Novosphingobium sp. G106: one gene and its partner. The protein of the gene in region 1 interacts with the protein of each later gene in a pairwise test. Links are inferred from orthologs where the notes say so. Each region holds a gene or a part of one and is shown in the gene's direction. Other genes may lie near its edges. The genes, in order: leuS and ligA.

Evidence for each region.
Region 2: the proteins of leuS (region 1) and ligA interact in binary tests that used the Escherichia coli proteins (3 or more experiments, as listed by UniProt). The link is inferred for Novosphingobium sp. G106 from one-to-one orthologs.

The regions. Positions count from the first base shown.
Region 1 is NZ_JAHOOZ010000001.1:4,465,792-4,475,712, forward strand. The notes cover bases 4,186-7,344. They hold leuS (leucine--tRNA ligase), read left to right. Parts: upstream 4,186-4,581; coding sequence 4,582-7,107; downstream 7,108-7,344. Other genes in these bases: KRR38_RS21460 (DUF3576 domain-containing protein), read left to right, coding at 4,186-4,567; lptE (LPS assembly lipoprotein LptE), read left to right, coding at 7,104-7,344. Also shown: murA (UDP-N-acetylglucosamine 1-carboxyvinyltransferase), read left to right, coding at 1-122; KRR38_RS21435 (hypothetical protein), read left to right, coding at 182-427; KRR38_RS21445 (ribbon-helix-helix domain-containing protein), read right to left, coding at 1,799-2,008; phbB (acetoacetyl-CoA reductase), read right to left, coding at 2,219-2,941; KRR38_RS21455 (hypothetical protein), read right to left, coding at 3,083-3,832; more of KRR38_RS21460, read left to right, coding at 4,100-4,185; more of lptE, read left to right, coding at 7,345-7,610; holA (DNA polymerase III subunit delta), read left to right, coding at 7,621-8,646; KRR38_RS21480 (L,D-transpeptidase family protein), read left to right, coding at 8,812-9,921.
Region 2 is NZ_JAHOOZ010000001.1:899,900-909,565, forward strand. Bases 3,876-6,779 are described here. They hold ligA (NAD-dependent DNA ligase LigA), read left to right. Parts: upstream 3,876-4,264; coding sequence 4,265-6,295; downstream 6,296-6,779. Other genes in these bases: KRR38_RS04235 (Imm63 family immunity protein), read left to right, coding at 3,876-4,175; KRR38_RS04245 (helix-turn-helix domain-containing protein), read right to left, coding at 6,305-6,745. In the rest of the region: KRR38_RS04215 (hypothetical protein), read right to left, coding at 1-192; KRR38_RS04220 (outer membrane protein assembly factor BamD), read left to right, coding at 368-1,165; KRR38_RS04225 (Rrf2 family transcriptional regulator), read left to right, coding at 1,240-1,695; DNA repair protein RecN, read left to right, coding at 1,732-3,396; more of KRR38_RS04235, read left to right, coding at 3,393-3,875; KRR38_RS04250 (SDR family oxidoreductase), read left to right, coding at 6,816-7,613; KRR38_RS04255 (sterol desaturase family protein), read left to right, coding at 7,673-8,818; KRR38_RS04260 (TonB-dependent receptor), read right to left, coding at 8,998-9,666. UniProt on the Escherichia coli protein: DNA ligase that catalyzes the formation of phosphodiester linkages between 5'-phosphoryl and 3'-hydroxyl groups in double-stranded DNA using NAD as a coenzyme and as the energy source for the reaction.

The DNA.
Region 1 (9,921 bases):
GCCTTGCCGCCGAGGGCGAAACCAACGTCCACCGGCTCTATCACCTCGATCGCGGCTACGAGCGGCTCGAGGAGAAGCTCGCGCTGTTGGGCGCCGACGTGGAGCGGGTCGGCGACGATTGACGTGAACCTTCGGCGCCTTCGCGTGTTATTCTGGCGAACCGTCTAGGAGACTCGGGCTCATGGCTCTCTTCAAACTCGCCTTTGCTACTGCCGCCGCTTACGGCTTATATCGCTACATGACTCGCGACCAGAAAGTGCAGCGCGCCGCTTTCGCCGATGGCGAAGCAAGCGGCGGCCCGGTCGAAGTGCGCAACGCCGGACCCGAGGGGATGCGCAGCGATCCGCCGCAGTGGGACAAGGTCGACGAAGCCAGCGACGAGAGCTTCCCGGCCAGCGATCCGCCGGCGATTCCGCGCGCGAGCTGACCCTCTTGCCATCGCTCCCCGCGCCGGCCTAGAAGGCGGGCGCGGGGCAAGGCAACCTCCCGTTCCAGGCGTTCCCGCCCAAGCGTTGCGGCTTTGATCGCGCGGCATTCGTACCGTGCGCGGGAACGGGCATGGCTGCGGCAAAACCTTCATTTTCAGAACTCCTGCGCGTTTTCGCTCAAATCGGCTTTCTAAGCTTCGGCGGACCGGCCGGTCAGATCGCCTTGATGCAGCACGAGCTCGTCGACCGGCGCAGCTGGGTCGATCAGGGTGCGTTCCTGCGCGCGCTCAACCTCTGTCACCTGCTGCCCGGCCCCGAAGCGCAGCAGCTCGCGACCTGGATCGGCTGGCGTCTGCATGGTCTGCGCGGCGGGCTCGCGGCGGGGCTGCTGTTCGTTCTGCCCGGTGCGGCGGTCATGTTCGGGCTGTCGCTGCTCTATGCGCTGGCGACGGGGCTCGGCTGGTTCGCGGCGCTGTTCCTCGGGATCAAGGCGGCGGTGCTGGCGATCGTCGCGCAGGCGCTGATCCGCATCGGCAAGCGCGCGCTGGGCACGCCTTTCAAGGTGGGCCTGGCCGTGCTCTCGTTCCTCGCTCTGGCGCTGGTTCAGGCGCCGTTCCCGCTGGTGGTCCTCGTCGCCGCGCTGATCGGAGCCGCCGCGGGAGCGGTTCGACCCGACTGGCTGGGCGCGCACGTACACGTCGCCGAACGAGGCGCTCTGCCGAGCAAGCGCCGGCTCGTGGCCGGGACGATCGTCACGGTTGCCGTCTGGCTGGCGATCTGGGCCGCGCCGATGGGGCTGATCCTCGCGACCTTGGGCAAGGGGCATGTCCTCTGGCAGATCGGCGCCTTCTTCTCGCAGCTTGCCGTGGTGACTTTCGGCGGCGCCTATGCCGTGCTGTCCTACATGGCGCAGGCCGCGGTCGAGCAGTACCACTGGCTGGCACCGGGCGAGATGGCCGACGGGCTGGGCCTGGCCGAGACGACGCCGGGGCCGCTGATCATGGTGACGCAGTTTGTCGGTTTCCTCGCCGCCTGGCGCGCGCCCGCGCCGTTCACGCCGCTGACCGCCGGGTTTCTCGGCGCCCTGCTTTCTCTGGATATTCGCCTTCGCGCCCTGGATGGAGCGGCTCGAGCGCGCCAAGGCGCTTCAGGCCGCCCTGGCCGCGATTACCGCGGCGATCGTCGGCGTCGTCGCCCATCTTGCCGCCTGGTTCGCGGTGCACGTGCTGTTCCTGCGGCCCGAGGCCGAGATATTCGGCCTGCCCGACGTGACCAGCCTCGACTGGCGGGCTGCGGCGATCGGCCTCGCCGCGGCGCTGTTGCTGTTTCGCTGGAAGCGTGGGGTTATGGAAGTGCTCGCCGTCGCCGCGCTAGCCGGCCTGGTTCTCGGGCAGCTCTAGCCGCGCCGCCAGCCACAGCCGGATCGCGCTGGCGAGGCCGGGCGGGGTTTCCGCGGCGATGCGCTCAGCGTCGATCCGCGCGACGAGCGCGTTGATCGGCACGCCTTCGGTCTGCGCGGCGTGCTTGAGCAGGTTCCAGAACAGCGGCTCGAGGCTGATCGAGGTCTTGTGACCGGCGATCTCGACCGAGCGTTTGACCGGGGGTGGTAGGGTGTGGTCACACCCTCTGCTAGCGCACTGAGCGGCGACGGCAAAGCCGCCGCCTTGACGTCAGACGGGATCGGAAGGCCTGATGGTCGCCGCCCCGCTGGCCGAGCCGGACCGTGCCTGCGGCACCGGCGAATAGGTTGCGTTCGCCGTGCGAACGCCGGCGCTATTCGCCTCGGCCCGTCAGTACATATGCTGCCCACCATTGATCGACATCGTCGACCCGGTGATGAAACCCGCCTCGTCCGAAGCGAGGAAGGCCACGCCGCGCGCGATCTCTTCGGCCTGGCCGAGGCGGCCGACGGGGATCTTGGCGACGATCTTCTCGAGCACAGGTGCGGGCACCGCGGCGACCATGTCGGTGTCGATGTAGCCCGGCGCGATCGCGTTGACCGTCACGCCGAACTTGGCGCCTTCCTGCGCCAGGGCCTTGGTGAAGCCGTGGATGCCCGATTTGGCGGCCGCATAGTTGACCTGACCGTACTGCCCGGCCTGGCCGTTGATCGAGCCGATGTTGACGATCCGGCCCCAGCCGCGCTCGCGCATTCCAGGGAACGTGGCCTTGGCCATGTTGAAGCAGCCGCCGAGGTTGATGCGCATGACGTCGTTCCAGTCGTCGAAGCTCATCTTGTGGAGCACGCCGTCGCGGGTGACGCCGGCATTGTTCACCACCACGTCGATCGGGCCGAAGCGCGCCTCGATGTCGACGCAGTTGTGGAAGGTGGTTTCGTGATCGCCCACGTCCCAGCGCACCGCCGGGATGCCGGTGCGATCGGTGAAGGCCTTGGCCTTTTCGGTGTTGCCGGCATAGTTCGCGACGACGGTCAGGCCCTGCTCTCGAAGCGCGAGCGATATCGCCTCGCCGATACCACGCGTTCCACCCGTCACGACAGCCACTCGCGCCATATCCTGCCCCTTTCGATTCAGCCTTGTAAGCCTAGGAAAACTGCGCCTTTTCGCGACCGATAGCAATCGTGTTGAAGGGCGCCGCAGCACCATTCGAGCGAAATTTTGACTGTGCGATGACTTCGCGCGCGGAGAGTGCGGTCAGAAGCGGAACTGGGTGCCGACGTAGACGGCCTGATTGTCCTGCTTGCCGTCTGTCAGTGGGTGCAGCCGCTCACGATCCTGCTGCGAATAGCGCACGCCTGCGGTGACGTTGAGGTTGCGCGTCAGGCGATAGCTGCCGCCGACATCGACCTGATCCTCGCCGTCGCCGGCGAAAGTTCGTGGCGCACGGCCGGCGGCCTGCTTCTCGTCGACGACGATGCGCGGGCTGAGCCGGGCCGGATCGCCGGCCGACTGGCTGCTGGCCGCCAGATTGTACTTGTTGAGGTCGGGCAGGTCGAGTTTGCGGGCATCCTGGGGCGGGACCAGGTTCTGGGCGAAATTGTGATAGCCGCGCGAGACGCCGAGGCTGAACGCGGTCGGCGCGATGCGCAGCGGCTGGGAGTCGGCAATGTCGGTGACGCGGATGCCGCGGACCGAGATCATCTGCGGCGTGCCCGAATCGACGCGCACCGCGACCGTGACCGAGCGGTCAGGCCGGTTCGGCGTGCCCGCCGGGGTGAACGGATAGAGCGGACCCTTGGCCAGCGAACGGATCGGGATGGCGCGCGCGAGGCGCGGTGTGGTCGCGGCGGAATCGATCGCCTGCATCGATCCGGCGGGCGACGAAGCTTTGGTAGGCTCGAAATTGGTGGCGAAAGCGAGCACGGCGCTGGGCAGCGCCAGCAGCGACACGGCGCCGGCGAGCCATAGACCGGCAGGCATGCCGTTCTTGGATCCGCTGGCCATGAAAACTCCCCTTACCGTAATTCGATTGCCCACGCGCCGGATTCGCCGGCCGCTAAAGAAGGTGCCGGAGACTCGCGCAGCTTACCTTAACACAAGCTGATTTTTCTGGACAGGATTGCTTTGTTCAGGAGGCGTTTAGCCGTCCACGCCCATGCGCCACTTGCCGCGCGGCCAGCGGCGGTTATAGAGGCTGCAGCGGCGGCGGCGATGCCGCCTTCCGCTATGGCCAGTACTTTGGCCTCTCTATCTAGGGATTTGGGAACGACGATGGCTGGCAGCACTGACACCGGTCTTTTTTCTTCGCGCACGTTGGCCCGCGCCGGCGTGGTCGGACTGATGGCGCTCGCCCTGGCGGGCTGCGGCCACAAGAAGGAAGGACTGCGGCAGGATATCGCCGCGTCGAAAATCACGACGATCGGCGTGAATTCCTACCTCTGGCGCGCGAGCCTCGACGCGCTGTCGTTCATGCCGCTGCTGCAGACCGATAGCAACGGCGGCGTCATCGTCACGGACTGGTACGCCAACCCGCAGAACCCGGGCGAGCGCGTCAAGGTCACCGTCACGATCCTCGACCAGGACTTGCGCGCCGATGCGCTGCGCGTCGCGGCGAGCCGGCAGGTTGCGCAGGGCGGTGGCTGGGTTGATGCGCCGGTCCAGGCGGCGACCGTGCAGAAGCTCGAGGACATCATCCTCACCAAGGCCCGCGACCTGCGCCGGAACGCCATTGGCGGCTGAGGTTTTAATTTGAGATGACCGAGCGTTTCGACCCGGCCGCGGCCGACCTCCGCTGGCAGCGCATCTGGGACGAGAAGCAGAGCTTCCGCGCCGACGACGCCAGCGCCAAGCCGCGCAGCTACGTGCTGGAGATGTTCCCCTATCCTTCGGGGCGCATCCACATCGGCCACGTCCGCAACTATACGATGGGCGACGTGCTCGCCCGCTACAAGCGGATGCAGGGCTTCGAAGTGCTGCACCCGATGGGCTGGGACGCCTTCGGCATGCCGGCGGAGAACGCCGCCATGGAAAAGGGTGTCCACCCCGGCGGCTGGACGCGCGAGAACATCGCCAACATGAAGGCGCAGCTCAAGCGCCTGGGCTTTGCGCTCGACTGGAGCCGTGAACTGGCGACCTGCGAGCCCGAATATTACGGTCACGAACAGGCGTTGTTCCTCGATCTCTATGCGGCGGGCCTCGTCTACCGCAAGGAATCGGCGGTCAACTGGGACCCGGTCGACATGACCGTGCTTGCCAACGAGCAGGTGATCGACGGGCGCGGCTGGCGCTCGGGCGCGCTGGTCGAGAAGCGCAAGCTCAGCCAGTGGTTCCTTAAGATCACCCAGTTCGCCGACGAACTGATCGAGGGTCTCGATAGCCTCGAGAACTGGCCCGAGAAGGTTCGCCTGATGCAGGAGAATTGGATCGGCAAGTCGCAAGGCCTGCGCTGCACCTTCCGCTTCGTCGACAGTGCCGACGGCATCGAGGTCTACACGACCCGGCCCGACACGCTGTTCGGCGCGAGCTTCGTGGCGATCGCGGCGGACCACCCGCTGGCCCAGCGCCTCGCCGCCAATGCGCCCGAGCTCGCCGCTTTCATCGAGGAATGCAAGCGCGGCGGCACCACCGCGGCCGAGCTGGAGACGGCCGAGAAGCTGGGCTTCAACACCGGCCTGTCGGTCGAGCACCCGCTCAAGAAGTCCTGGCATCTGCCCGTCTATGTCGCGAATTTCGTGCTGATGGACTACGGCACGGGCGCGGTCTTCGGCTGCCCGGCGCATGACCAGCGCGACCTCGACTTCGCGCGCAAGTACGAGCTGCCCGTGACGCGCGTCGTGGCCGAAGGCGACGAGACCGGGAGCACTTTCCACGGCAACGAGGCCTATACCGGCCCGGGCCGCATCGTGAATTCCGAATGGCTCGACGGCATGAGCGTCGACGAGGCCAAGGCTGCGGTCATCGCCAAGGCGCAGCACGATCACTGGGGCCAGGGCGAGACGCAGTACCGTCTGCGCGACTGGGGCGTCTCTCGCCAGCGCTACTGGGGCACGCCGATCCCCTTCATCCACTGCGGCACTTGCGGCATCGTTCCTGTGCCCAAGGAGCAGCTGCCGGTCGTGCTGCCCGAGGACGTCGATTTCAAGACGCCGGGCAACCCGCTGCTGCGCCACCCGACTTGGAAAGACGTCGCCTGCCCGCAGTGCAACGAGCCGGCGAGCCGCGAGACCGACACGCTCGACACCTTCGTCGACAGCTCGTGGTATTTCCTGCGCTTCGCCAGCCAGCCGGCCGACCGTCCGTTCGATCCCGAGGCGATCAAGCGCTGGCTGCCGGTCGAGCAGTACATCGGCGGCATCGAGCATGCGATCCTGCACCTGCTCTATGCGCGCTTCTGGACGCGCGCGCTCAAGCACATCGGCCTGATCGACATCGCCGAGCCTTTCGCCAGCCTGTTCACCCAGGGCATGGTTACGCACGAGACCTATTCGCGTGTCGATCCGGGCAACGGCCAGCCGGTGTTCTTCTCGCCCGCCGAGGTCGATCGCGGCGGTGAAAGCGCGACTTTGATTGCCGATGGCGCGCCGGTCGAGATCGGCCGTGTCATCAAGATGTCGAAGTCGAAGAAGAACGTAGTCGATCCCGACGAGATCGTTGCGACTTACGGCGCCGACGCGATCCGCTGGTTCATGCTGTCCGACAGCCCGCCCGAGCGCGACCTGCCCTGGTCCGAAGCCGGCATCGAGGGCTGCGGTCGTTTCGTCCAGCGCCTCTGGCGCCTGTTCGCTCAGTACGATGCCTCGGCGCAGGGCGAGGACAAGGCTCTGGACCGCAAGCGAGACCAGACCGTCGCGGCGACAGCCGAGGACATCGAAGCGCTGTCGTTCAACAAGGCCGTCGCGCGGATCTATGAGCTGACTTCGGCAATCGAGAAGGCCGCGCCGTCGGCCAGCCGGTCGCAGGCGATCAAGACCGTGCTGCTGCTCGTCGCGCCGATGATGCCACATCTGGCCGAGGAGGCCTGGGCTTCTATCGGCGAGGGCCTGGTCGCCGAAGCCGCCTGGCCGCCGGTCGATCCGGCACTGCTGGTTGAGGACGAGGTGACCGTTGCGGTCCAGGTCAAGGGCAAGCTGCGCGACACGCTGACCGTCGCCAAGGGCACCCCGCGCGAGGAACTGGAGGCGCTTGCCCTGGCCAGCGACAAGGTCCAGCGTGCGCTCGACGGGGCGGAAGTGAAGAAAGTTATCGTCGTGCCCGACCGTCTGGTAAATCTCGTCGCGTGAAGAAACTCGCCGCCCTGCTGCTCGCCGTCGCGCTGCCAATGGCTTTGGGCGGATGCGGGCTTCAGCCGCTCTATGCGGGCGGCGGCAAGGGTGCGGTAGCGCAGGGTCTCGCCACGATCGACGTCTCGCCGATCGAAGGCAAGGCCGGCTGGCTGGTGCGCAATGCCCTGGTCGACCGGCTCGGCGCGGCCGATGGCAAGAACGGCGCGGCGCGCTATCGGCTCGACATCCGGCTCGACGACAAGCTCGAAGGCCTGGCGCTGCTGTCCGACGATACGATCGGCCGCGAACGCCGCACCTTGCGCGCGCGCTATCAGCTCGTCGATCTCAACAACGGCCAGATCGTGCTCGACGCCAGCGACGGTTCGGACGCGGGCATCGACGTGGTCTCTTCCGAATATGCGGTGATCGCCGCCGAGAACACCGCGCTCGAGAACCTCTCGAAGGACATCGCCGACCGCATCGTGACCAAGGTCGCGGTGCAGCTCCGCAAGAGCCAGTGATGGCGGGGGTGTGAAGGCGACCCAGCGCGACTTTGCCGGCATGGCGGCGCGCGCGTCCGGGGCGGCGAAGGTCTTCTTCTTCTGCGGCCCCGACGAGGCCGGCGCGCACGATGCCGCGCAGAAGATCCTGTCGCTGTTGCCGGATCCCGGCGAGCGGGTCGAGCTGTCGGGTGGCGATCTCAAGCGCGATCCGGTCAAGCTCGGCGACGAGGCCCGCTCCAACTCGCTGTTCGGCGACACCCGGCACATCCTGATCCGCGCTCAGGGCGACGAGGTCTATGACGCAGTCGAAGTGCTGCTGTCGGGAGAGGTCGAGCCCTGTCCGGTGCTGATCGTCGCGGTCGGCGCCACTGACAAGTCGCGCACGGCCAAGCTGCTGGCCGACAGGCCCGATGCGCTCGTCGCGATGTTCCATCCGCCCGATCTCAAGTCGGTCGCGGCTTCGGTGCGCGCGATGGCGGACGCGGCGGGCCTGCGCATCGGCGGTGACCTGGCCGAGCGGATCGCCCGCGCCGCTGGTCTCGACACCCGGCTGGCGCGGTCCGAGGTGACCAAGCTCGCGCTCTATCTCGACGCCAGCGCCGAAAGCCCGCGGAGTGCCGATGCCGCCGCGCTCGACGCGATCGGCGCGAAGACCGAGGAGGATGGTTTCGGCGCGCTGGTCAATGCCGTGCTGGGCGGGGAAAAGGCGAAGATTCCTGGCGAACTCAAGCGTATCCGCGAACTTGGGCTCAATCCGGTGGGCCTGCTGCTGGCGATCGAGCGGCGTGCCGCGCAACTCGCCGCACTCGCCGCCAAGCTCGGGCCGAAGGGCGATGTCACTGCGCTGCTCAAGGCCGAAGTCGCGGCGCGGCGCGTGTTCTGGAAGGACGAGCGCGAGCTCGGTGCGCAGCTGCGGCAATGGCGCGGTCGCAAGCTCGAGCGGTTGGTCGACAAGCTGGTCGGCATGCACCGCAGCCTGCTGACGAACAGTCAGGACGCCGATCTGCTGCTGTCGCAGGGCCTCGCCGAGATCGCCCGCGCCGCTGCCGGATGACAACGCTCACCGCGATATTCACTGAAATCCTTCATGATTCATCGCAGTGAAAGGCCCAATGCTTGATGCTAGGCGTTGAACAGGGCAAAATCAGGGACGAACAGTGGCCGCCGGCGATTGCGCGGCCACAGCTTCCAACCCGAAATGGCTGTACAGGCTCCGAACATGGCACAGGGGATTGAAGTGGAATTGCGCAAGGCGTTGATCATGGCGGGCATCGCGGTTCTGGCAGTGCAGCCGGCGCTCGCGGCGCAGCCGCGCGGCAATGCCGCCCCTGAAGATCTGCTACCTCCTCCGGCGACAACTCCTGCCGCCAAGCCGCCTCTCGTCATCCCGAAGGCGCCCGCCGCGGCCGGCGCCCCGGCCGTTGCCGTGCCCGAGGTCCAGCCGCTGCCCGTGGCCGAACCGATAATGCCCTGGACCGTCGGCGACGCGCAGGCGCTGCTTGGCGTGATCGGGTCGATCGATAGCGAGGGCCTGTTCTCCAAGGACTATCAGCCAACGGCATTGGCCGCGGCGATCGCGGGCGGCCCCGGCGCGACGCTCGACGAAGTGGCCAGCAAGAGCTTTTCCTGGCTTGCCGAGGACTTGCGCGATGGGCGCACGCCGATGAAGGACCGCGTGCAGTGGTTCGCGGTCGATCCCGACCAGGACGTCAACCCGACCGGCGCGCTGATGACCAAGGCGCTGCAGACCCACGACGTCGCCGGCGTGCTCGCCAGCCTGGCGCCAACCCATCCCGATTACCAGGCGCTCAAGGCGACGCTCGCGGCCACGCCCAAGAGCGACGTCGCGACGCGTTCCAAGATCCGCATCAACATGGATCGCTGGCGTTGGCTGCGGCAGGACCTGGGCTCGGTCTATCTGCTGACCAACGTGCCCGAGTTCCAGCTGCGGCTGACGGTGAACAACCGCATCATCAAGACCTACAAGACCGTCGTCGGCAAGCCCGGCAAGACGGCAACGCCGCAGTTGGCCGAGCAGGTCACCGCGGTGGTGTTCAATCCCACCTGGACCGTTCCGCAGTCGATCGTCGTCGGCGAGGGGCTCGGCGCCTCGCTGATGCGCGCGCCGCGCAAGGGTTACAAGGCCACCCGCGGCCCCGACGGCACGATCACCGTCGTCCAACAGCCCGGCCCCAGCAATTCGCTCGGCCTGATGAAGATCGACATGCCCAATCCGCACGCGATCTATCTGCACGACACGCCCGCGAAGCAGTACTTCAACCAGGCGGTCCGCGCCGAGAGCCACGGCTGCATCCGCACCGAGCGGGCG
Region 2 (9,666 bases), 3.6 Mb from region 1 along the record:
GTCTCCGCGATCAATCGCGGCGACGTCGAGGACGCGCAGGATGCTTTCGCGGGCCTGATCGACCTGGCGCCCAAAGCGCCCGGACCCCTCCGTAAAGGTGCACTCGACGCCATGGAGAAAGCGCTCAAGGACGCCGATCTGGCTGCAGCGACGAAAGCGCTGAAGGCGCTGCAGCAATTGCGACAGGCTCAATCGGGGGGATGTCCCGGCCGTGGCCGAAGCGCCGGGAACGGGTCTGGCTTCGGGTCCGATGATCAGTATCCTGCTATAGCCTGTCTTCGGTGGGGCTGGGCGCCAGGTTCAAGCCTGTAGACACCGCCTCCAACTTCACTTGGCGTTCAGGACGGTGCTGGCTATAGACCCCGCCATGCTCGAACGATCGCCGCTGAAGCTCACCGTCCTCGCTGTCGCCACCGGCGCTCTTCTCCTTACCGCCGGCTGCGGCGGGAAGGGCGGCAAGAACCGCGATACCGCCTATGTCGCGCGCGACGTGGACACGCTCTATTCCGCGGCGAAGGCCAGGCTCGACAAGGGCGACACGCGCCAGGCGGCGGCGCTGTTCGACGAGGTCGAGCGCCAGCATCCCTATTCGCCCTGGGCGCGCCGCGCGCAGCTGATGAGCGCGTTCAGCTATTACGTCGCACGCGATTACACCAAGTCGATCCAGTCGGCGCAGCGCTTCCTGTCGATCCACCCGGGCAACAAGGACGCGCCCTACGCCTACTACCTGATCGCGCTCTGCTATTACGAGCAGATCAGCGATGTGACGCGCGACCAGAAGATCACGCTCCAGGCCAAGCAGGCGCTGACCGACGTAATCCGCCGCTATCCCAACACGCGCTATTCGTCCGATGCCCGGCTGAAGCTCGATCTCGTCAACGATCACCTCGCGGGCAAGGAGATGACGATCGGCCGGCTCTACGAGCGGACCGGGAAGTGGGTCGCGGCGACGCTGCGCTTCCGCAACGTGGTCGACAATTACCAGACGACCAGCCACGCGCCCGAGGCGCTCTTTCGCCTGGTCGAGAGCTACCTGTCGCTCGGCGTGCCCAGCGAAGCGCAGAAGGCTGCCGCCGTGCTCGAGGCCAACTATCCCGACAGCGAGTGGTACAAGATGGCCTACGCGCTGATGAACAAGCACGCGCCGGGCAATAACGTCAGCTAAGACCGGGTTTTAGGCTGGTTTTTCTACCCCGCCGGTTGACAAGGGGGGCCGGCTGGGCGCTGACTGCAACCGACATGCTGTCGCAGAAGACTCGCTATACTATCCGGGCGTTCCAACACCTCGCCGATAACTGGCAGCAGGGGCCCGTGCGTCTCGATGCCATCGCCACGGCCCAGAACATCCCGCGCAAGTTCCTCACCGTCATTCTGTCGGAGATGGTCCGCGAAGGCCTGGTGATCTCGCACCGTGGCCGCGAGGGCGGCTACGAGCTCGGCCTGTCCCCTATCGACATCCGCTATGGTGACATCATCCGGCTCACCCGCGGCAGCCTGGCGCTGGTTCCTTGTGCTGCGCGCAACGCGCACGAGCACTGCTCCAATTGCCTGCCTGAGGCCGAATGCCGGCTGCGCGGACTGATGCTGACCCTGCGCGACGAGATGGCGGCGATGCTCGACCGCGTCTCGCTCGCCGATCCGATCACGCTCGAACCGTCGTTCGAGGGTGTGGAACCGCTGCCCGAAGCCGGGTGACGCGACGGGCGGCTTAGGTTAGAACGCCACGCGAACATGCTGACCCGGCTTTCCATTCGCAACATCGTGCTGATCGAAGCACTCGACCTGGATTTCGCGCGCGGCCTCGGCGTGCTCACGGGCGAGACCGGCGCGGGCAAGTCGATCCTGCTCGACGCGCTGGGGCTGGTGCTCGGCAACCGTGCCGACAGCGGCCTGGTGCGGGCGGGCGAGGAGCGTGCGAGCGCGACCGCGAGCTTCGAATTCGCCGCGCTGCCAAGGGGGATCGCCGCGCTGCTGGGCGATGCCGAAGTGGAGATCGAGCCCGGCGAGCCGCTGATCGTCAAGCGCCAGCTCAAGTCCGATGGCGGCAGCAAGGCCTTCATCAACGACCAGCCGGTCGGGGTTGCCTTGCTGCGCGAGCTGGCGGGCTTCCTCGTCGAGCTGCACGGCCAGCACGACGACCGCGGCCTGGTCAATCCGCGCGGACACCGGCTGCTGCTCGACCGCTATGCGCGCGCCGATGCTGCGGGCGTCGAGGCGGCCTGGCGGACCTGGCGCGCGGCCGAGGATGCCCTTGCCGATGCGCGCGCGCGGGTGGCGCAGGCCTCGGCCGACCAGGACCTGCTGCTCGCCCATCTCGCCGAGCTGACCGCCGTGGCGCCCGAGGCAGGCGAGGAAGAGGAACTCGCCGAGGCGCGCGCGACGATGCAGAAGGGCGAGCGGCTGTCGGGCGATCTCGCCGACTTGCAGCATCTCTGGGCCGGCTCGGATTCGGCGCTGGCAAACCTGCGCACCGCGGCCCGCAAGCTCGACCGCATCGCCGCCGAGCATCCGCTGCTGGCCGAAGCGCTCGAAGCGCTCGACCGCGCAGTAATCGAAGCCAGCGAGGCTGAGGACCGGATCGCGCGTGCGGTCGATGTGCTGGCGCACGATCCGCAGGCGCTCGACCGCATCGAGACGCGGCTGTTCGAACTGCGCGCGGCGGCGCGCAAGCATGGTTGCCAGGTCGACGACCTGCCCGAGCGCATGGCGGCGATGCGTACCGCGCTCGACGCGATCGAGGGCGGCGAGGCTGAGATCGCCGGGCTGGAGAAGGCCGCGCAGCTTGCCGCGCTCGACTACGGTGCCAAGGCCGAATCCCTGTCGGTGTCGCGCGTCGAGGCGGCGCAGCGGCTCGACAAGGCCGTGGCGGCCGAGCTCGCGCCGCTAAAGCTCGATGCCGCGCGCTTCCGCACGGCAGTCCTGCGCCTGCCCGAGGAGCGCTGGGGACCCTCGGGCATGGACGCGGTCGAATTCCTCATCGCGACCAATCCGGGCGCCGATTTCGCGCCGCTCGGCAAGATCGCCTCGGGCGGCGAGCTCTCGCGCTTCATCCTCGCGCTCAAGGTCGCGCTGGCCGAAGAGGGCGGCGCGGCGACGGTGATCTTCGACGAGATCGACCGCGGCGTCGGCGGTGCCGTCGCCAGCGCGATCGGCGATCGCCTGTCGCGGCTGGCCTCGGGCGGCCAGTTGCTCGCGGTCACGCACAGCCCGCAGGTCGCGGCGCGGGGCGGCCAGCACTACGTCATCGCCAAGTCGAGCGAGGGCACGGTCACGCGTACCTCGGTGAGCCTGTTGGATAGTGCGGGCCGCCAGGAAGAGATCGCGCGCATGCTCTCGGGCGCCGAGATCACGCCAGAGGCGCGGGCCCAGGCCGACCGGCTGCTGGAGCGGGTATGAGCGAAGTGACGGTTGCGCTCGTCTGGCTGGCGGTGATCGTTGCGGCCGGCGTGGTCGGCAGCCTGCTGATCGTGCGCCATCTGCCGGGCAGACGCGCGCTGGGCGGCTTCATTCTGTGGCTGCCCGTTCCCTACCTGGTGCTCGCCGCGATCATCGGTGCAAACGGCGATCCCACGCTGTCGTCGAGTCAGGCGACTTACAATTTCCAGCTGGCTTTCGTGCTTGCCTCTTTCGTCATCACGATCCCTTGGCTGATCGCGAACCTCGTCGGCGGGCTGATCGGCAGGCGGGGGCGGCGTAACAATCCGCCGCTTCCGGCAAACTGGGCGAATGTTCCCGCGCGTCCGGCCGCCGATACGGGCTATCCCAACTGGAGCCAGGGCGACAGTTCCTCGCTCTCGCTGGCCGACATCAGCGAGCTGATGCGCGGGATCGCGGCGCGGGCCGACATCGAGGAACGGTGGTTGCCGCAGGTCGGGCCGACCACCGACGACTGGGGCACTTTCATCGACCGTGACAAGTTCGACTTCATCTATTTCGAGCTCGAGCGCGGCGGCATGGTGTTCGATCTGCGTACGGTGGTCTCCGACCAGTTGATGTATTGGGTGTTCCGCGACCGCGCCTATGCCAAGGCGTCCAACTATCTGGCGCAAAATCCCACCACGCCCGATCGCTATGACCGGCTGCTGACCGACAAGCAGCAGGAAATCATAGCCGGGATCGATCCGCGCTGGGCTGTGCAGTTCGCCCATGAGCGGCGCCACAAGGCTGGCCGCTGAGCGCGGGCGAGGCTATGGATCGCCTCGACCATAGCGGAGGTGGTGTGAGCGCAGTCCCTGAAAACGAAGCCGACGCGGCCAACGAACTGATGCGCCTGGCGAAGGACATCGCGCGGGCCGACCGGCTTTATCACGCCGAGGACGCGCCCGAGATCAGCGATGCCGAATACGATGCGCTCGTCCGCCGCAATGCCGAGCTGGAAGCCGCGTTCCCGCACATGATTCGTGCCGACAGTCCGAGTCGCAAGGTCGGGCACGAGATCGCCGCCTCGCCGCTGAGCAAGGTGACGCACGAGGTTCGGATGATGAGCCTCGACAATTCCTTCTCGGACGAAGAGGTCGGCGAATTCGTCGCGCGCGTGCGGCGCTTCCTCAACCTTGCCGAAGACGCGCCGGTGATCATGACCGCCGAGGACAAGATCGACGGTCTGTCCTGCTCGCTGCGCTACGAGGAAGGCAAGCTTGTGCGTGCGGCAACGCGCGGCGACGGGCAGGTCGGCGAGGACGTTACGCCCAACGTCGCGCATATCCCCGACATCCCGCAAATGCTGCGCGGAAAAGTACCCGCCGTGTTTGAGGTCCGCGGCGAGGTTTACATGGATAAACAAGCATTTACCGCACTCAATGCTGCGCAGCAGGAAGTCGACGGCAAGATATTCGCCAACCCCCGGAATGCTGCAGCCGGTTCGCTGCGGCAAAAGGATGCGAGCATCACCGCAAAACGCCCGCTGCGCTTCCTCGCGCATGGCTGGGGCGCGGCGAGCGAGGTGCCCGCGGCGACGCAATTCGGCATGATGGGCCAGATCGCCGAATGGGGTCTGCCGATCTCGCCGCTGCTGGTGCGCTGCTTCACGCTCGAGGACATGCTGCAGCATTACCGCGAAATCCGCGAGATGCGGCCCGGCCTGCGCTACGACATCGACGGCGTCGTCTACAAGGTCGACAGCCTCGAATGGCAGGGCCGGCTGGGCTTCGTCGCCAAGGCACCGCGCTGGGGTATGGCGCACAAGTTCCCCGCGGAGAAGGCCGAGACGATCATCGAGGCGATCGACATCCAGGTCGGTCGCACGGGCAAGCTCACTCCGGTGGGCCGGCTCAAGCCGGTGCTGGTCGGCGGCGTCACCGTCACCAACGTCACCTTGCACAACCGCGACGAGATCGCCCGGCTCGGCCTGCGCGTCGGCGACCGCATCGTCCTGCAGCGCGCCGGCGACGTTATTCCACAGGTTGTCGACAACCTTACCCGCGAAGATGTCCGCGAGCCCTACGCGTTCCCCGACCACTGCCCCGAGTGCCAGAGCGAGGCCGTCGCCGAGGAGGGCGAGGTCGACGTGCGCTGCACGGGCGGATTGATCTGCCCGGCGCAGCGGACCGAGCGCCTGCGCCACTTCGTCAGCCGCGGCGCGCTCGACATCGAGGGGCTGGGCGAGAAGTCGATCGCCGAATTCTTCGGCCTCGGCTGGCTCGAAAGCCCGGCCGACATCTACCGCCTGCGCCGCCGCCGCTCCGAGATCGTCGGGCGCGAGGGGTGGAAGGACAAGTCTGTGGATAACCTGTTGGCAGCGATCGAAGCCAAGCGCGCGCCCGATGCCGCGCGGCTGCTGTTCGGGCTTGGCATCCGCCACGTCGGCGCAGTGACGGCGCGCGATCTGCTCAAGCGCTTCGCCACGCTGCCCGCGCTGCGCGAGGCGGCGGTCACCGCGCGCAGTGGAGTGGGCGAAGCTGCCAGCGACGCGGTCGCCGACCTTCTTTCGATCGAAGGCGTGGGCCCGGTCGTGGTCGAGGCGCTCGGCGACTTCTTTCACGAGCCGCACAACGTCGCGGTCTGGGACGACCTGCTGAACGAAGTCTCGCCGCCGCCCTATATCGTCGAGACCAAGGCCAGCGCCGTCGCCGGCAAGACCGTGGTCTTCACCGGCAAGCTCGAAACGATGAGCCGCGACGAGGCCAAGGCCCAGGCCGAAGCGCTCGGTGCGCGCTCTGCCGGGTCGGTCAGCGCCAAGACCGACCTCGTCGTGGCGGGGCCGGGCGCCGGCTCGAAGCTCAAGCAGGCCGAGAAGTTCGGCGTCGAGGTGATCGACGAGGCCGCCTGGGCGGAAATCGTCAAGGCTGCGGGTTAGGGGCGAGACCTACTCGCCGGGCTGCACCACCTGCATCTCGATCTCCGCCAGGGGCCTGCCCGTGGTGCGATCGACCACGATCGGCTCGATAACCGCACCCGTTTCGGCATCGGTCATGAAACTGGTCGGGCCCTCGCCGCAGTGCTTGCGGCCCCATTCGCCCATGGCCGAGAGGATCGGCAGGAAATCGCGGCCCTTGTCGGTCAGCACATATTCGTCGCGCGGCGGGCGCTGGCTGTAGCGGCGCTTTTCCAGCAAGCCGTCCTCGGTCAGCGCGGCCAGCCGCCGCGTCAGAATGTTCGGCGCTATGCCCAGGCTCGTGCGGAACTGGTCGAAGCGCGTGGCTCCAAAGCTCGCGTCGCGCAGGATCATCATGCTCCAGGCATCGCCGACGTGCAGAAGTGCGCGGGCGACGGGGCAGGGGCCGGCGGAATATTTTTCGGTGTCCATTGCATCTTGATAGCGACATAACTATCAAAATGCAAGTCACTCGCCGATGCGAGTCGATTGGAGACACATCATGAGCAAAACCACAGGCACCGCCCTCATTACCGGAGCATCGACAGGGATCGGTGCGGTCTATGCGGACCGGCTGGCGCACCGCGGCCTGAATCTCGTTCTCGTCGCCCGCGACGTTGCCCGCATGCAGACCCTCGCCGAGCGCTTGCGCCACGAGACGGGCGTCGCGATTGAGATCATTCCGGCCGATCTCACTTCCGACGCAGACGTCGCCAAGGTCGAGCAGCGGCTGGCCGCGGGAGACATCACGCTGCTGGTCAACAATGCCGGCATGTCGCTCGATGGCTCGGTGCTCGAGAACGGCCCGGTCGAACTCGCCCGGATCATTGCGCTCAACGTCACCGCGCCGACGCGGCTCGCCGCTGCTTCGGCCAAAGCTTTCGTAGCCAAGGGTGAGGGCGCGATCGTCAACATCGCTTCGGTCCTCGCGCTCGCGCCCGAGATGTTCGACGGCGTCTATAGCGGCACCAAGGCCTTCCTGCTCAACCTCAGCCAGGCGCTCTCGGCGCAGCTGTCGGACAAGGGCGTCTATACCCAGGCGGTGCTTCCGGGGGCCACGCGGACCGAGATATGGGAACGCTCGGGCAAGGACGTCGATGCCTTCCCCGAAGGCTTCGTCATGGACGTCGACGATCTCGTCGACGCCGCGCTCGTAGGCTTCGACCGGCGCGAGGCGGTGACCATCCCGCCGCTGGCCGACGAAAGCCAGTTCACGGCGATGCAGCAGGCCCGGCTGGCGATGGGGCCCAATCTGTCGAAGAGCGCGGTTGCCGATCGCTATGCGAAGGTCGCCGCCTAGGCTCGCAATGACCGAAGTTTTGGCATAGTCTCCCGGCGTCTTTTGGGGGGACTATGCCGATGCTGGGGAATTTCTTCCGCAATCTCGAACGCGACCTGACCGCGCCGATCGAAGTGCGCGGCTTCGGGTCGGGCTGGTTCGCCGGCTTCTTCGCGCTGCTGTTCGCCATCTGCGGTTTCGGCATGGTCATCGCGTTGCGCTATCCGGGCTGGTTCTCGATGCCCGAACTGCAGATGCTCAAGGATTGGCCCGAGTTCCGCGTCGCGATCCACATCATGCTGCTGGTTTCCTATGCGCTGGCGCTGCTTTCGCTGCTGCTGCGGCCGCGCAAGGCGCTCGGCGCGACGGCGCTGGTCATCGGGCTGACCGCGGCGCTGCTCGGCGGTTCGAACGTCCAGCCTGACGAGGCGAAGAGCTGGGGCATCTTCTTCGGGCTCGACTTCTTCGTCGTGAACCTGCTCGTCACCGGCTTCATGTTCGCCCCGATCGAGCGGTTCTTCCCGCACCGGCCGGCGCAGCGGCTGTTCCGCATCGAGTGGCGCGAGGACCTGTTCTACTACCTTATCAGCTCGATGATGGTGCAGGCGTTCACCTTCCTCGCGCTCGCCCCGCAGGCCTATGTCAACGCGCATACCAGCGGCTGGGGCGACTTCCGGCTGTGGGTCGCCTCGCTGCCGGCAGTGGTCCAGTTCGTCGCGGTGATCGTGCTCTCGGACCTGTTCCAGTACTGGTACCACCGCGCGTTCCACAAGGTGCCGTTCCTCTGGGGCTTCCACGCGGTGCACCATTCGGCGCCGGCGATGGACTGGCTGGCCGGGGCGCGGATGCATTTCGTCGAGATCGTGCTGCTACGCGGCGTGACCTCGCTGCCGCTGTTCACGCTCGGCTTCAGCCCGGCGGTGATGCAGGCCTATATCGGCTTCGTCTATGTCTATTCCTCGCTGCTCCACGCCAACCTGGGCGGCGATTTCAACCGGTTGGGGCAGTGGGTGGCGACGCCGCGGTTCCACCACTGGCACCACGGGCTCGAGCAGGAGGCGGTCGATGTGAACTTCGCGATCCACCTGCCGCTGCTCGACAAGCTGTTTGGCACCTTCCACCTGCCCGAGGGCCGCTGGCCCAAGGACTACGGCGTGCCCGAGGCTGTGCCCAAGGGCTATTGGGCGCAGATGAAGTATCCGTTTGTGCGCAAGCAGCCCGACTAGAGATCAATTTTGACTGAACCAACTTCGTCACCCCGGACTTGATCCGGGGTCCCGCTCATAGCGTTCGGGCGTAAGGTCGAAACAGCAGCGGGATCCCGGATCAAGCCCGGGATGACGATATCAGTGTAGGGTCGTCATGCTCGAAATCCTCCCCGAGCGAGCTCGGGGAGGATCGCCGCTCAGTACTTGAACACCAGGTCCGCGCCCCAGCGCATCGGCGGCGCCTGGTAGAGGTTGATGAACAGCGGCGCGACGTAGGTCGCGGTCAGCGAGTACTTCTCGTTGGTCAGGTTCTTGCCCCAGAGCGAGACCGTGACCGCGCCATCCTCGCGCGGCGACCAGGTGACGCTGGCGTCGAGCAGATGATAGGCCGCAGCGAAGTAGTTGCCCGCGTCGTTGGCAGGCGTCTTGTCGCTGTAGTTGAACGACACGCGGCTGGTCAGCACGCCGGCCGAGCCCAGCGACAGATCGTGCGTCGCCGCCAAGGTATAGGTCCACTTCGGCGCGCGGATCAGCTGCTTGCCGCTGAGGTTGGTGCCCACGCCGGGCAGGATGTAGTCCTTGTACTTGGCGTCGAGGTAGCCGACGTTGGCCGTCAGCGCGAGGTTGCGGACCGGCAGGAAGGTCGTCTCCAACTCGGCGCCGTTGACCGTGGCCTTGGCGACGTTGGCGATGAAGTTGACCAGGCCCTGATTCACCGTACGCTGCAGGCCGTCGTAATTGTTGTGGAACGCCGCCACGTTGACGCGGGCCCTGCCGTCGAGGAACTCGGTCTTGATGCCGCCTTCCAGCGCCCTGACCACTTCCTGCTCATAGGGGCCGGAGGATTCGAAAGCGGCGTTCGGCGT